DNA from 3 places in the Streptomyces sp. NPDC005496 genome. Region 3 is predicted to be linked to each of the others. Evidence: riboswitches for the same ligand, from Rfam matches in the RefSeq annotation. Region 3 holds a riboswitch; each other region holds the start of a gene.

Region 1 (4,264 bases), on a different contig from region 3:
TCTGGGGGATTTGTCGTGGCGTGTCGTCATTCCGTCGCCATTTCCATGGGGGAGAGCATGGCCCGTGAGCACCACCCGTCCCGCCGCCGGGTCCGCGCGATCGCGGTCGCCGTGGCGGCGCTCGTGGCAGGCGGGGCCGCACTGGCCGGGGCGCCGGTGTCGGCGGCGGGCAAGCCGCGGGGACACGACGTCTCCTCGCACCAGAAGAACGTCGACTGGCCGGCCGCGAAGGCCGAGGGGGCCCGGTTCGTCTACGTGAAGGCGACCGAGTCGACCGGCTACCGGAACCCGTATTTCGGCCGCCAGTACGACGGCTCGCGCGCCGCGGGCCTCCTGCGCGGCGCGTACCACTTCGCCCTGCCGGACCGGTCGTCGGGTGGCGCGCAGGCGGCGTTCTTCGTACGCAACGGAGGCGCCTGGCGTCCGGACGGCTGGACGCTGCCGCCCGCGCTCGACATCGAGTACAACCCGTACGGGAGGAAGTGCTACGGCCTGGGCAGGGCCGCGATGGTGAGGTGGATCCGGGCGTTCAGCGACGGCGTCGAGCGGGCTACGGGCCGCCGGCCGGTGATCTACACGACGACGCACTGGTGGAACGACTGCACCGGCGCCAGCTCCGCCTTCGCCGCGGACCACGCGCTGTGGATCGCGCGTTACGACTCGGCGGACGCGGGGCCGCTGCCCGCGGGGTGGACGTACTGGACGTTCTGGCAGTACGACAACGGCGGCCGGCTGCCGGGTGACCAGAATCTCTTCAACGGGTCCCTGCGCGGACTGCGGACCTTCGCGAGGGGCTAGCGGAGCCCCATATTCCGCCTCTCTGCGGCCCTCGCACGCGCCAGTCGCACACAAGCGGAAGGGCGGCACGCCGATCGGGTCACCGCTCCGCCCGCCCCAGTTCATCTTCCGTTCACCCAGGTTGCCTACGTTCCACTTGCCACTGACGTCCAACAGAAGCCTGGGTAAATGGAACACATCACGCTTCTCCTCGGGATCGTGATCGTTACCGCTCTCGTGTTCGATTTCACGAACGGTTTCCACGACACTGCCAACGCGATGGCGACGACCATCTCGACCGGCGCTCTGAAGCCCAAGACGGCGGTGGCGATGTCCGCCGCGCTGAATCTCGTCGGCGCCTTCCTCTCCGTGGAGGTCGCCAAGACGATCTCCGGCGGCATCATCAACGAAGAGGGCATCCGCACCGAGGTCATATTCGCGGCGCTCGTCGGCGCCATCCTGTGGAATCTGCTGACCTGGCTCCTGGGTCTGCCCTCCAGCTCCTCCCACGCACTCTTCGGCGGCCTCATCGGCGCCGCGGTCATGTCGGCCGGCTGGTCGTCGGTGAACGGCTCGACCGTCGTCACCAAGGTGCTCATCCCCGCGGTCGCCGCGCCCGTCGTGGCCGGACTCGCCGCGATGCTCGCCACGCGACTGACGTACAAGATCGGCAGCCGCGCCGACGAGAAGGCGACCGCCAAGGGCTACCGCGCCGGCCAGATCGCCTCCGCGGGCCTGGTCTCGCTGGCCCACGGCACGAACGACGCGCAGAAGACGATGGGCATCATCACCCTCGCCCTGGTCACCGGCGGCGTGCTCGCGCCGGGCTCCAACCCTCCCACCTGGGTCATCGTCTCGGCCGGTATGGCCATCGCGCTCGGCACCTACCTCGGCGGCTGGCGCATCATCCGCACCATGGGCAAGGGCCTCACCGACCTCGCGCCGCCGCAGGGCTTCGCCGCCCAGACCAGCGCCGCCACGGTCATCCTGGCCTCCTCGCACCTGGGCTTCTCGCTCTCCACCACCCAGTCCTGCTCCGGCGCGGTCATGGGCTCCGGCCTCGGCCGCAAGGGCGGCGTCGTCCGCTGGTCGACCGCGACCCGCATGTTCATCGCCTGGGGCCTGACCCTGCCCGCCGCGGGGCTCGTCGGCGCCGGCGCCGAGTTCCTCACCCAGCAGGGCACCTGGGGCATCATCGCCACGGGCACGCTGCTCGTGGCCGGTGCCGGGGTCATCTGGACGCTCTCGCGCCGCCAGCCCGTCACCATGGACAACGTCAACGAGACCGACGCCGAGCCCGCGGGTGTCGTCACCACCGCGATCGCCGCGGTCACCCCGCCGCCGGCCGGCCCGGTCAGCCTGACGGCCACCATCCCGGCCCCGGACTCCGGTCCCTCCACCGAGCCCACCCGCCCGGCCACGGTCTAAGGAACGAACAGCATGCACATCGACTGGGCAGCCCTCGGCTCCGTGTTCGGAGTCAGCCTCGTGGTCACCGTGGCCCTCGTCGGCCTCTTCACCCTCGGCATCGTCGGCCTCACCAAGCGGGAGTCCGCCGGCGCGCAGGGCGGATCCGCCGCCCTCGCGGTCACCACCGCGTACGCCTGCTTCGCCGCCTGCGCGGCGGCGGTGGGGTACGGGATCTATCTGATCGTCGCCTGACGACCGGACAGAACCGGCGAAAGCCGAACAACGCGGCATCACTTCACGTGGGGTGCGGGACGGATCACCGTCCCGCACCCCACGTGCGTGTGGGCCTTCGCACACTCTCCCTCCGCAGGTCAACAGCAAGTTGACGGCTGTTCTGAGCCCGTGGTGGACTGCCGGAGCCAAGTACGGCGACTGGAGAGGAAGCCGGTGTGAATCCGGCGCGGTCCCGCCACTGTCACCGGGGAAGGAAGTCCCCCGGGAGCCAGGAACTCTCCCCGCCGGTCTCTTCGAACCAGGGCGCGGACACCCTGAGTGAGGACATATCGCCATGCGCGGCTGCCCGTTGCGGGTCTTGTTGAGTACGAGGGTTCTACTTCACCCCACGGCGGGCTGACGCCGTGCGTGCCGATCGCGTCTTCGCGTACGGCGCCACCGCCGGCCTCCTCGGCGACCTGCTCCTCGGCGATCCCCGCCGCGGGCACCCGGTCGCCGCTTTCGGACGGGCCGCGGGCGCCGTGGAACGGGTGCTGTGGCGGGACCACCGCGGGTGGGGCGCGCTGCACACCGCCGTCTGCGTGGGCGGCGCCGCCGGGCTCGCCGCGCTGGCGAGCCGTGCCGTACGCCCCTCCCCCGCCGCCTCCGTCGCGCTGACCGCCGCCGCCACCTGGGCCGTCGTCGGCGGTACCTCCCTCGGCCGTGAGGCCCGCGCCGTGGGCCGCGCGCTGGAAGCCGGGGACGTCGACGCCGCCCGTGAGCGGCTGCCGCACCTGTGCGGGCGGGACCCGCAGGCGCTGGACGCCGACGGGATCGCCCGGGCCGTGGTCGAGTCCGTCGCCGAGAACACCTCCGACGCCGTGGTGGGAGCCGTCGTCTGGGGCGCCGTCGCCGGGGTGCCCGGACTGGTCGCCTTCCGGGCCGTGAACACCCTGGACGCCATGGTCGGCCACAAGTCGGCCCGCCACCGCCGCTACGGCTGGGCCTCCGCGCGGCTCGACGACGTCGCCGGCTGGCCGGGTGCCCGGCTCACCGCCGTCCTCGCGGCCGTCGCGGGCGACGACCCGCGCGGCGCGGTCCGCGCCTGGCGCGCCGACGCCGGCCGCCACCCGAGCCCCAACGCCGGTCCCGTGGAGGCCTCGTTCGCGGGGGCGCTGGGCGTGCGGCTCGGCGGGACCCTCTCCTACGGCGGCAGGGTCGAGCACCGGCCCGTGCTGAACGGGAGCGGCCGAGCCGTCGGGGTGCACGACATCGAACGGGCCGTACGCCTGTCGCGCCGGGTGAGCCGGCTCGCGCTGGGCGTCTGCGTCGCGGGACGACTGCTGTCGAAGGGAGCGAGGCCGTGAGCGGCGGGCTGCTGGTCGCCGGAACCACCTCCGACGCGGGCAAGAGCGTCGTGACCGCCGGGATCTGCCGGTGGCTGGTGCGGCAGGGCGTGAAGGTGGCGCCCTTCAAGGCGCAGAACATGTCCCTCAACTCCTTCGTCACGCGCGAGGGTGCGGAGATCGGGCGGGCGCAGGCCATGCAGGCGCAGGCCGCCCGCGTCGAGCCGACCGCGCTGATGAACCCCGTGCTGCTCAAGCCGGGCAGCGACCGCAGCAGCCAGGTCGTGCTGATGGGGAAGCCGGTCGGCGAGATGAGCGCGCGCGGCTACCACGGGGGCCGCCAGGAGGCGCTGCTCGGGACCGTGCTGGAGTGCCTGGCCGAGTTGCGGGGCACGTATGACGCGGTGATCTGTGAGGGGGCCGGCAGTCCTGCCGAGATCAATCTGCGGCGCACCGACATCGTGAACATGGGCATCGCCCGCAACGCGCGCCTGCCCGTCCTGGTGGTCGGGGACATC
Region 2 (4,264 bases), on a different contig from region 3:
CGCGCTGCGGGATCTCCCAGGCCGTGCGGTACAGGTCCCGCACCTCCTGCGGCACCCAGGTGAAGCCCTGCACCGAGCCGTTCGACTCGCGCAGCGCCTCCCGGGTCTGCGCGTCCCACACGCCGAGCCGCTTGAGCTCGTCCACCAGGTAGGAGTTGACCTGGAGGAACTCGCCGGACAGCGTCTCGCGCTTGAACAGGTTGGACACCTGCGGCTCGATGCACTCGTACACGCCGGCGATGGAGGCGATCGTCGCGGTCGGCGCGATGGCGAGCAGCAGCGAGTTGCGCATGCCGACGGCCGCGATCCGCTCGCGCAGGGCCGCCCACCGCTCCGGCCAGGCCGGCTCGGTCGCGTAGTGGTCGGGGTGCAGCACACCGCGGGCGGTGCGGGTCTTCTCCCAGGCGGGCAGCGGGCCGTTGCGCTCGGCGAGGTCCGCGGACGCCTCGTAGGCGGCCAGCATGACGCGCTCGGCGATCCGGGTGGAGAGCCGCTTCGCCTCCGGGGAGTCGAAGGGCAGCCGCAGCTTGAAGAAGACGTCCTGGAGGCCCATCGCGCCGAGGCCCACCGGGCGCCAGCGGGCGTTGGAGCGGCCCGCCTGCTCGGTCGGGTAGAAGTTGATGTCCACGACCCGGTCGAGGAACGTCACCGCGGTGTGGACGGTCTCGTCCAGCCGCTCCCAGTCGATGTCCCCGTCCACCACGAACGCCCCGAGGTTGACCGAGCCCAGGTTGCAGACCGCGGTCTCCCCGTCGTCCGTGACCTCCAGGATCTCGGTGCACAGGTTCGAGGAGTGCACGGTGTGCCCGGGCTCCGCCGTCTGGTTGGCGGTGCGGTTGGCGGCGTCCTTGAAGGTCATCCAGCCGTTGCCGGTCTGCGCCAGCGTGCGCATCATCCGGCCGTACAGGTCCCGGGCCGGGATCGTCTTCCGCGCGAGCCCGGCCTCCTCGGCCGCGCGGTACGCGGCGTCGAACTCCTCGCCCCACAGGTCGACCAGCTCGGGCACGTCGGACGGTGAGAACAGCGACCAGACGCCGTTCGCGTCGACCCGGCGCATGAACTCGTCCGGGATCCAGTGGGCGAGGTTCAGGTTGTGCGTACGGCGGGCGTCCTCGCCGGTGTTGTCGCGCAGCTCCAGGAACTCCTCGATGTCGGAGTGCCAGGTCTCCAGGTACACCGCCGCCGCGCCCTTGCGCCGGCCGCCCTGGTTCACGGCGGCGACCGAGGCGTCCAGGGTCTTCAGGAACGGGACGATGCCGTTGGAGTGCCCGTTCGTGCCGCGGATCAGCGAACCCCGGGAGCGGATGCGGGAGTAGGACAGGCCGATGCCGCCGGCGTGCTTGGAGAGGCGGGCCACCTGGTGGTAGCGGTCGTAGAGGGAGTCCAGCTCGTCCAGGGGCGAGTCGAGGAGGTAGCAGGACGACATCTGGGGGTGCCGCGTACCGGAGTTGAAGAGCGTGGGGGAGGACGGCAGGTACTCGAGCCGGCTCATCAGGCCGTAGAGCGCGGCCACTTCGTCGACGGCGCGCGGGGTGTCGTCCTCGGCGAGGCCGGCGGCGACGCGCAGCATGAAGTGCTGCGGGGTCTCGATCACCTGCCGGGTGATCGGGTGCCGCAGGAGGTAGCGGCTGTGCAGCGTGCGCAGGCCGAAGTAGCCGAAGCGGTCGTCCCCGGCGGTGTCCACGAGCGCGTCCAGGCGCTCCGCGTGCAGGCGGACGAACTCGGCGGTGCGGTCCGCGATCAGCCCCTCCCGGTGGCCGACGGCGACCGAGGCGGAGAAGGAGGTGACGCCCTGGGAGGCGGCCTCGGCGGCGATGCCGATCGTCAGCAGCCGGGCGGCGAGGCGCGAGTAGACGGGGTCCTCGGAGATGAGTCCCGCCGCGGCCTCGGTGGCCAGCTCGCGCAGCTCCGCCCCGTCCGCCCGCGCGGACCGGCCGCGCAGGGCGGCGGCGGCGACCCGGCCGGGGTCGGCGCCGGGGAGGTCTGCGGTGAGGTCGGTCAGGGTCCGCAGCAACGCGGCACCGGGACCGTCCGTCTCCGCCGCTGTCGCGGACGGTGTCGCTGCGGCCGGATCGGCTGGCGCGATGGTCACGTGGGGCTCTCCCTCGCTCGGCACGGGGCCTGGAGGGAGGGCAGCGGGGCACACGTCACCCCGGCACGGGTACGCGTGCGTCCACCGGCCCACTCCACGAGGCCCGGACGTCTGGGCACCCGGACCGGACGGGCCGGGCGCACTGTCGGCAGGTCCTCGGACTGACCGTGTGCGCGAACACGCACAAGTACACCGTTGCGGGACAGTTCCGGATTCGCACCGGATTCCCCTGCGGCGACAGCGAGCATGAGCATACATCTTGTGCCGGGCCGTCGACGCACCCCCACATGTTGTGTCGTGTCGGCTCCGGAGGGTGTCAGTCGGCCGCGGTGGACGCAGCTGTCAGAGCGTCAGTTCGTAGGTCAGCAGCAGGATGTCGTCGAGCTCCGGGACGGGATTCCAGTCGCGCTCGGGGGTCCGGACGAAGCCGAGCCGCTCGTAGATCCGGTGCGCGGCGCGCATGGTCCGCTGGGTCGACAGCACGACGCGGACGCAGCCCTCCGTGGCCCGCGCGCGGTCGACGCAGGCGCGCACCAGGGCCTCGCCCGCTCCTCTTCCGCGCGCCTGCGGGGCGACCGCCAGCATGCGGATCTCGGCCTCGCCGGGACGGGCCAGCTCGGCCATGGCGTTGCCGGCCGACGGCACGTACGTCACCCCGCCGAGCACGGTGGCGTCCCGGTCCACGGCGACCAGGACCTCGGCCGCGGCGGCGCGCCGCGCGACGTCCCGCAGGTGCACCAGGTAGCCGTCGCCCTCCCCGAAGTCGAGCAGACCGTCACCGAGATACGCCTGTGCGGTGATCTCCCCGAGCGTCCCGTACTCCCCGGGCAGCGCCCGCCTGACGATGATGTCCATGCGGGTGAGTCTGCCGGACGGGAACGACGTCGGGCCGCCGGTTTTCCTCCGGCGGCCCGACATGGTGTGTACGAGAGGGACTTCAGTGCGAGGTGCCCGCCGTGGCCGGCGGCAGCTCCACCTGGACGCCCGGGTCCCCGGCGTCCGCCGTGTAGTCCTCCGGCGACGTCTCGTCCAGGCCGTCGGGAGCCTTCACGGCACGCAGGACGAAGGTGAGCACGACCGTGACCGCCAGGTTCAGCACGAAGGCCGTCAGCCCGATGTAGCCGATCTCCCCGATGCCGGGAATCTCCTTCGAACTGCCGCCGAAGTGCCGCTGCGTCGGGGAGGCGACCCCGTACGCGGCGAAGGTGCCGTAGACCATGCCGACGGCCCAGCCGGCGAGCAGCGCCCAGCGGTGGAACCAGCGGGTGAACAGGCCGCCGACCAGCGCCGGGAAGGTCTGGAGGATCCAGATGCCGCCCAGCAGCTGGAAGTTGATCGCGACCGTCTTGTCCATGGTGAGGACGAAGGCCAGCGCGCCCACCTTCACCAGCAGCGAGACCAGCTTGGAGACCTTGGTCTCCTGCTGCGGCGTCGCGTCCGGCTTGATGAAGTCCTTGTAGATGTTGCGGGTGAAGAGGTTCGCCGCCGCGATCGACATGATCGCCGCCGGCACCAGCGCGCCGATGCCGATGGCCGCGAAGGCCACGCCCGCGAACCAGTCCGGGAACATGTTCTCGAACAGCTGCGGGATCGCCAGCTGCCCGTTCTGCACCTTCACCCCGGCCGCGATCGCCATGAACCCGAGCAGGGCGAGCAGGCCCAGCATGAGGGAGTACAGCGGCAGGATCGTGGTGTTGCGCCGGATCACGTCACGGCTGCGGCTGGACAGCGTCGCCGTGATCGAGTGCGGGTACATGAACAGGGCGAGCGCCGAGCCGAGCGCGAGGGTGGCGTACGTCCACTGCCCGGCCTCGGCGGGCACGACCCCGCCCGCGCCGGCGGCCGTGTACTTCTCGCCCGCCGCCTTGAAGATCTCGTCGAACCCGCCCAGCTTGATCGGGATGTAGATGATGGCCACCGCGATCACGATGTAGATCAGGGTGTCCTTCACGAACGCGATCAGGGCGGGCGCCCGCAGCCCCGAGGAGTAGGTGTAGGCGGCCAGCACGCCGAACGCGATGAGCAGCGGCAGGTCCTTCACGAACCAGTTGGTGTTCTCGCCGCCGCCGACGCCCATCACGTCCAGCACCGCCTGGATGCCGACGAGTTGCAGGGCGATGTACGGCATCGTGGCGAGGATGCCGGTGACGGCGACCGCGAGCGACAGCCCCT
Region 3 (4,264 bases):
CCCGCACCAGCGACAGCGCTGGAAGGCGAGGCGTTCCTCGCTCGACTTGCCGGCCCAGGCGGGGGCGCCGCTCTCGACGGGGACGGTGGCGTTGCTCTCAGGGACGTCGGCGTCCAGCACGTCCGCCGCGATCCCGATTCCCGGGTGGAACACGATGTCATCTCCCTGCGCTCGGCCGGAATCTGATGTGCTCGGATCGCCGTGCACGCGCCACAGAGTATGGCACTCAGTGCCAGTCGTAAAGGCACTGCGTACCCTCAATCGGTCCAGACGGACTCGATCTCCTTGACGACCCGCCACATGGGGACCCCGCGCCGGGCCACCAGGACCACCACGTCCTCGCCCTCCTCCGTACGCGCCACCGGGCCCTCCGTGCCGAACGTCCGCCGCACGTAGTCCAGGGCCCGGTCCACGAAGGCGTCGGCGTCCCCCTCGCCGTCCGCGCGCAGCCAGGAACGCAGGGCGTTGTTGTGGGCCGCGACCACGGCGGCGGCGATCACGTCGGCGTGCAGGGTGCCGTCACGCCGGTCGGTGAGACGGGTCCGCAGGTGGTCGGCTAGGGCACGCTCGTAGCGCCACACCACGGAGAGCTCGTACGCCCGCAGCCCGGGCACCCGCTTGGTCAGCCGGTAACGCTGCACGGAGAACGTCGGGTTCTCCGCGTACATCCGCAGGACGAGCCGGGCCGCGTCGCAGACGCGCGCGACGGGGTCGTCCTGCGGCGGGCCGGACTCCAGGAACTCGGTCATCTCCGCGAGACAGCGTTCGTGGTCCGGGAAGACCACGTCCTCCTTCGACGGGAAGTACCGGAAGAACGACCGTCGGCCCACCCCGGCCAGCGCGACGATGTCGTCGACCGTCGTCTGCTCGTACCCCCGCTCCAGGAACAGCCGGAACGCGGCCGCGACCAGGGCGTCGCGCATCGGCGGCTTCGGCGCCCCCGCGCCGGCCGACGGACCCCCGGGGGATGTCTCGCTCATGCGGCGAAACTAGCATCGGCGGCATCGAGGTGACACTCAGTGCCTGGTGGGGAGGGGACTGAGTGTCATGCGTGTTCCGGGTGCGGAGTCGGCCCCGTGCCAATAGGGCTCCGGCGCCCGCCACGCTCGCCCGGCCCCCTGCGCTCCGGCGCCCGCCACTGTCGCCCGCCCCCCGGCGCTGAGGCTCGCGGCCCCGTCTCAGCCGCCGTCGGCCGGGCGGACCGCCCAGCGCTGCTCGACCCTGGCAAGGCGCCAGTACGCGAGCGCGGCGGCCCAGACGATCACGAAGAGGCCGACGATGATGAAGCCCACGTTGTCGAGGTCTAGCTCCGCGATCCAGCCGGTGACCGCGTCCCGCAGGTCGAGCTTGTCGTGCAGGACGCCGACCAGCTCGATGGTGCCGATCAGGAACGCGACCGCGATCGACAGCCCCGTGATGGTGAGGTTGTAGAACACCTTGCGCACGGGGTTCGAGAAGGCCCACTGGTAGGCGAAGTTCATGAACGTGCCGTCCAGCGTGTCGAAGAGGCTCATGCCCGCCGCGAACAGCAGCGGCAGGCACAGGATCGCGTACCAGGGCAGCCCGGCCGCCGCCCCGCTGCCCGCCATCACCATCAGCGTCACCTCGGTCGCGGTGTCGAAGCCGAGGCCGAACAGGAAGCCCAGCGGGAACATCTGCCCGGGACGGCTGATGGACTTGGTGAAACGGCCGAGGATCCGGTTCATGAACCCCCGTGAATCCAGGTGCTCTTCGAGCTGCCGCTCGTCGTACGTCCCCTCCCGCATCGCCCGGAAGACCCGCAGAATGCCCATCAGGGCAACGAGGTTGAGCGCCGCGATGAGGTACAGGAACATGCCGGAGACGGTCGTACCCATGACGCCCAGCACCTGGTGCGTGCGCGAGCCCTCGTTCATGATGCGTCCGGCGAGCTGGGTGCCGCCCGCGATCAGCGCGGCCAGGACGACCACCACGCTGGAGTGACCGAGCGCGAACCAGAACCCCACGGACACCGGCCTCTTGCCGTCCGCCATCAGCTTGCGCGTGGTGTTGTCGATGGCCGCTATGTGGTCGGCGTCGAAGGCGTGCCGCATGCCCAGGGTGTACGCCGTGACGCCGAGCCCGATGCCGAAGGCCTTGGAGCCGACCTCGTAGTGCGCCGGAACGACCAGCAGGAACAGCACACCGAACGCGACGACGTGCAGTGCGGCGATCACCGCCAGCAGACCGGCGGTCCGGACGGTGTCCTCGCGCCGCCACTGGAAGACGGTGGGGCCCGTGGGCCCGGTGGGCAGGGTCATGCGGTCACGCTCCAGCACCTCGTGGATCACTTCGTGAGATGCCGTGGCCGGTCTCCTGGCTTGCGGGTACCTCCCGCGCGAGCCGAAGCCGAGCGTGGTGGAGGGTCGACGCGCCCGCCCCTGCCTTCCCGGCCGTCCGGCCAGTGGCGCCGCCCTGGGGCGGCACGGGACGAGAACTCCCCGATCACAGTGGCGAGGGCCGCTCCGGACTGAGCCCCTGAAAGGCTGTCACCGGTCTTCCCGAACACCACGACGCGCCAACCTTAGGTGCCGCCCGTGAACGGCTGCAAGCCTGCACAGTTGCGCAGGTATCCAAGATCACACGGCGCCTCCTGGAAGAATGCCGCCATGCATCTCGTCCCCGCCGACCGTGCCGGCCGGCGCACCATCGACGGCCACCGGGTCTGCGACGCCGTGGCCGCCATCGGCGAACCCACGGCGGTACGCGCGTGGGCCGACCGCTTCTCGCTGCTCGCCGACCCTGGCCGGCTCGCTCTCCTGCTGGCGCTGCACCGGGCCGGGCCCCTGGCCGTCTCCGACCTCGCCGTCGCCACGGGCATGAACGACCCGGCCGTGTCGCAGGCGTTGCGGCTGCTGCGTACGGCGGAGGTCGTCGTCGGCGAGAGGCAGGGCCGCGTCGTGCGCTACCGGCTCGTCGACGCCCCGACCGCCGCGCTGCTGGAACACTGCGGCACGGGCCTCGCCTGAATCCGGCACGACAGCCCCGACAGTCCGAGCCCGACGGCTCGACAGTCCGAGAGACCGACGGCTCGACAGTCCGAGAGACCGACGGCTCGACAGTCCGAGAGACCGACGGCTCGACAGTCCGAGAGACCGACGGCTCGACGGCTCGGTAGCCCGACCGCCCGTAGGTCCGACCGCCCGGTTGTTACCGGCAGTTACGGCAGTTCGGCGGCCCGGTCCGCTGTCTCCCGGCCGTTCAGAGCCCTTCTCCGGCAAGGAGAACCGTCGCGTACCGTGTCGCTGTTCGGCCGAACGGGTGACCATGCGTAAGAATTGCCCGGTGCAGACAACCATGGCGAGCCAGGGCGGGGATGGCCAGTGAACAGCCACGACGTCACCGATGAACAGTGGGAAGGGCTCGCCCAGGTCGTTCCGTTGCGCGGCCGGGACGCCTGGCCTTCCGCCGTCGGTCACCGGGCGATACCCGAGGCCGCGACCGAGACCAGGCGGCGCTTCGTCGTGCTGCGGGTCAATGTGTTCGCGGACGCCCGCGAGGTCGCCGAGACACTCATGGCGGGCATCCCCGTCCTGCTCGACCTGACGGGCGCCGAGACCGATGTCGCCAAGCGGGTGCTGGACTTCAGCACGGGCGTCGTCTTCGGCCTGGCGAGCGGGATGCACCGGGTCGACCGCAACGTGTTCCTGCTGACACCGCCGGGCACCGAGGTGCAGGGGTTGATGGAGGGGGTCGGGGTTCCGGGGCTGTGACGTGGACGTTCCCGGCGCGGTCGGGCACTCGCGGGTGACCTGACGAGGGGCGGCCGGACGGTAGCCGGGGCCGCGTGATCAACGGGCGTGATCCCTCGAACGAAGGAAGGTCGCCCGGGTGGAACGGTTCGCCTCCCGGCGGAGTCCTACCGTCCGGATATGACCGTGCCGCCTTTGCCTCCCCTTCAGCCTGTTCAGCCCGTTCGTTCGGTTCAGTCCCTTCGGGTTGTTCCATCCGTTCCGTCCACTTCATCTGGCCGACCGGTTCGGCCGGTTCAGTGCGTTGAGCCCGATGGACCCGGTGAGTCCCTTTCTCCCGTCGGGTACCGCGTGGATGCCGCGGGGCGTCCGGGCCGGTTCGGCGCCCCGAAGCCGACCGGGCGGGAGGTGCCGGTCGAGCCGGCCGCGCAGGAGCGGGTCCCCGAACCGCGAGCGGCGGGGGCAGGGGCGCGACCGGCGGGTGCGGGGATGCCCGTACGGGGAAACGGGGTGGCCGGCCGGACCGGGCCGCTGGGGGTTGGGTCCGCGGGTCT

The links. A riboswitch is a leader RNA that binds a small molecule or an ion and turns the genes downstream of it on or off. The one in region 3 is predicted to bind cobalamin.
Region 1: another riboswitch for cobalamin. It lies ahead of ACFYQQ_RS26665 (cobalamin biosynthesis protein); the one in region 3 lies ahead of ACFYQQ_RS03735 (HoxN/HupN/NixA family nickel/cobalt transporter).
Region 2: another riboswitch for cobalamin. It lies ahead of ACFYQQ_RS10205 (ribonucleoside-diphosphate reductase subunit alpha); the one in region 3 lies ahead of ACFYQQ_RS03735 (HoxN/HupN/NixA family nickel/cobalt transporter).

What each region holds. Positions count from the first base shown of each region.
Region 1 covers NZ_JBIAJQ010000009.1:67,108-71,371, forward strand. Annotated here, with positions in the region: gene ACFYQQ_RS26650 (lysozyme) at 58-798, shown strand; gene ACFYQQ_RS26655 (inorganic phosphate transporter) at 967-2,205, shown strand; gene ACFYQQ_RS26660 (hypothetical protein) at 2,218-2,439, shown strand; cobalamin riboswitch at 2,585-2,721, shown strand; gene ACFYQQ_RS26665 (cobalamin biosynthesis protein) at 2,826-3,767, shown strand; gene ACFYQQ_RS26670 (cobyric acid synthase) at 3,764-4,264, shown strand, end outside.
Region 2 covers NZ_JBIAJQ010000003.1:335,092-339,355, reverse strand. Annotated here, with positions in the region: gene ACFYQQ_RS10205 (ribonucleoside-diphosphate reductase subunit alpha) at 1-2,092, opposite strand, end outside; cobalamin riboswitch at 2,222-2,381, opposite strand; gene ACFYQQ_RS10200 (GNAT family N-acetyltransferase) at 2,435-2,947, opposite strand; gene mctP (monocarboxylate uptake permease MctP) at 3,030-4,264, opposite strand, start outside.
Region 3 covers NZ_JBIAJQ010000001.1:822,666-826,929, reverse strand. Annotated here, with positions in the region: gene ACFYQQ_RS03745 (zinc ribbon domain-containing protein) at 1-153, opposite strand, end outside; gene ACFYQQ_RS03740 (TetR family transcriptional regulator) at 258-923, opposite strand; gene ACFYQQ_RS03735 (HoxN/HupN/NixA family nickel/cobalt transporter) at 1,179-2,279, opposite strand; cobalamin riboswitch at 2,307-2,546, opposite strand; gene ACFYQQ_RS03730 (metalloregulator ArsR/SmtB family transcription factor) at 2,628-2,987, shown strand; gene ACFYQQ_RS03725 (cell division protein SepF) at 3,342-3,731, shown strand.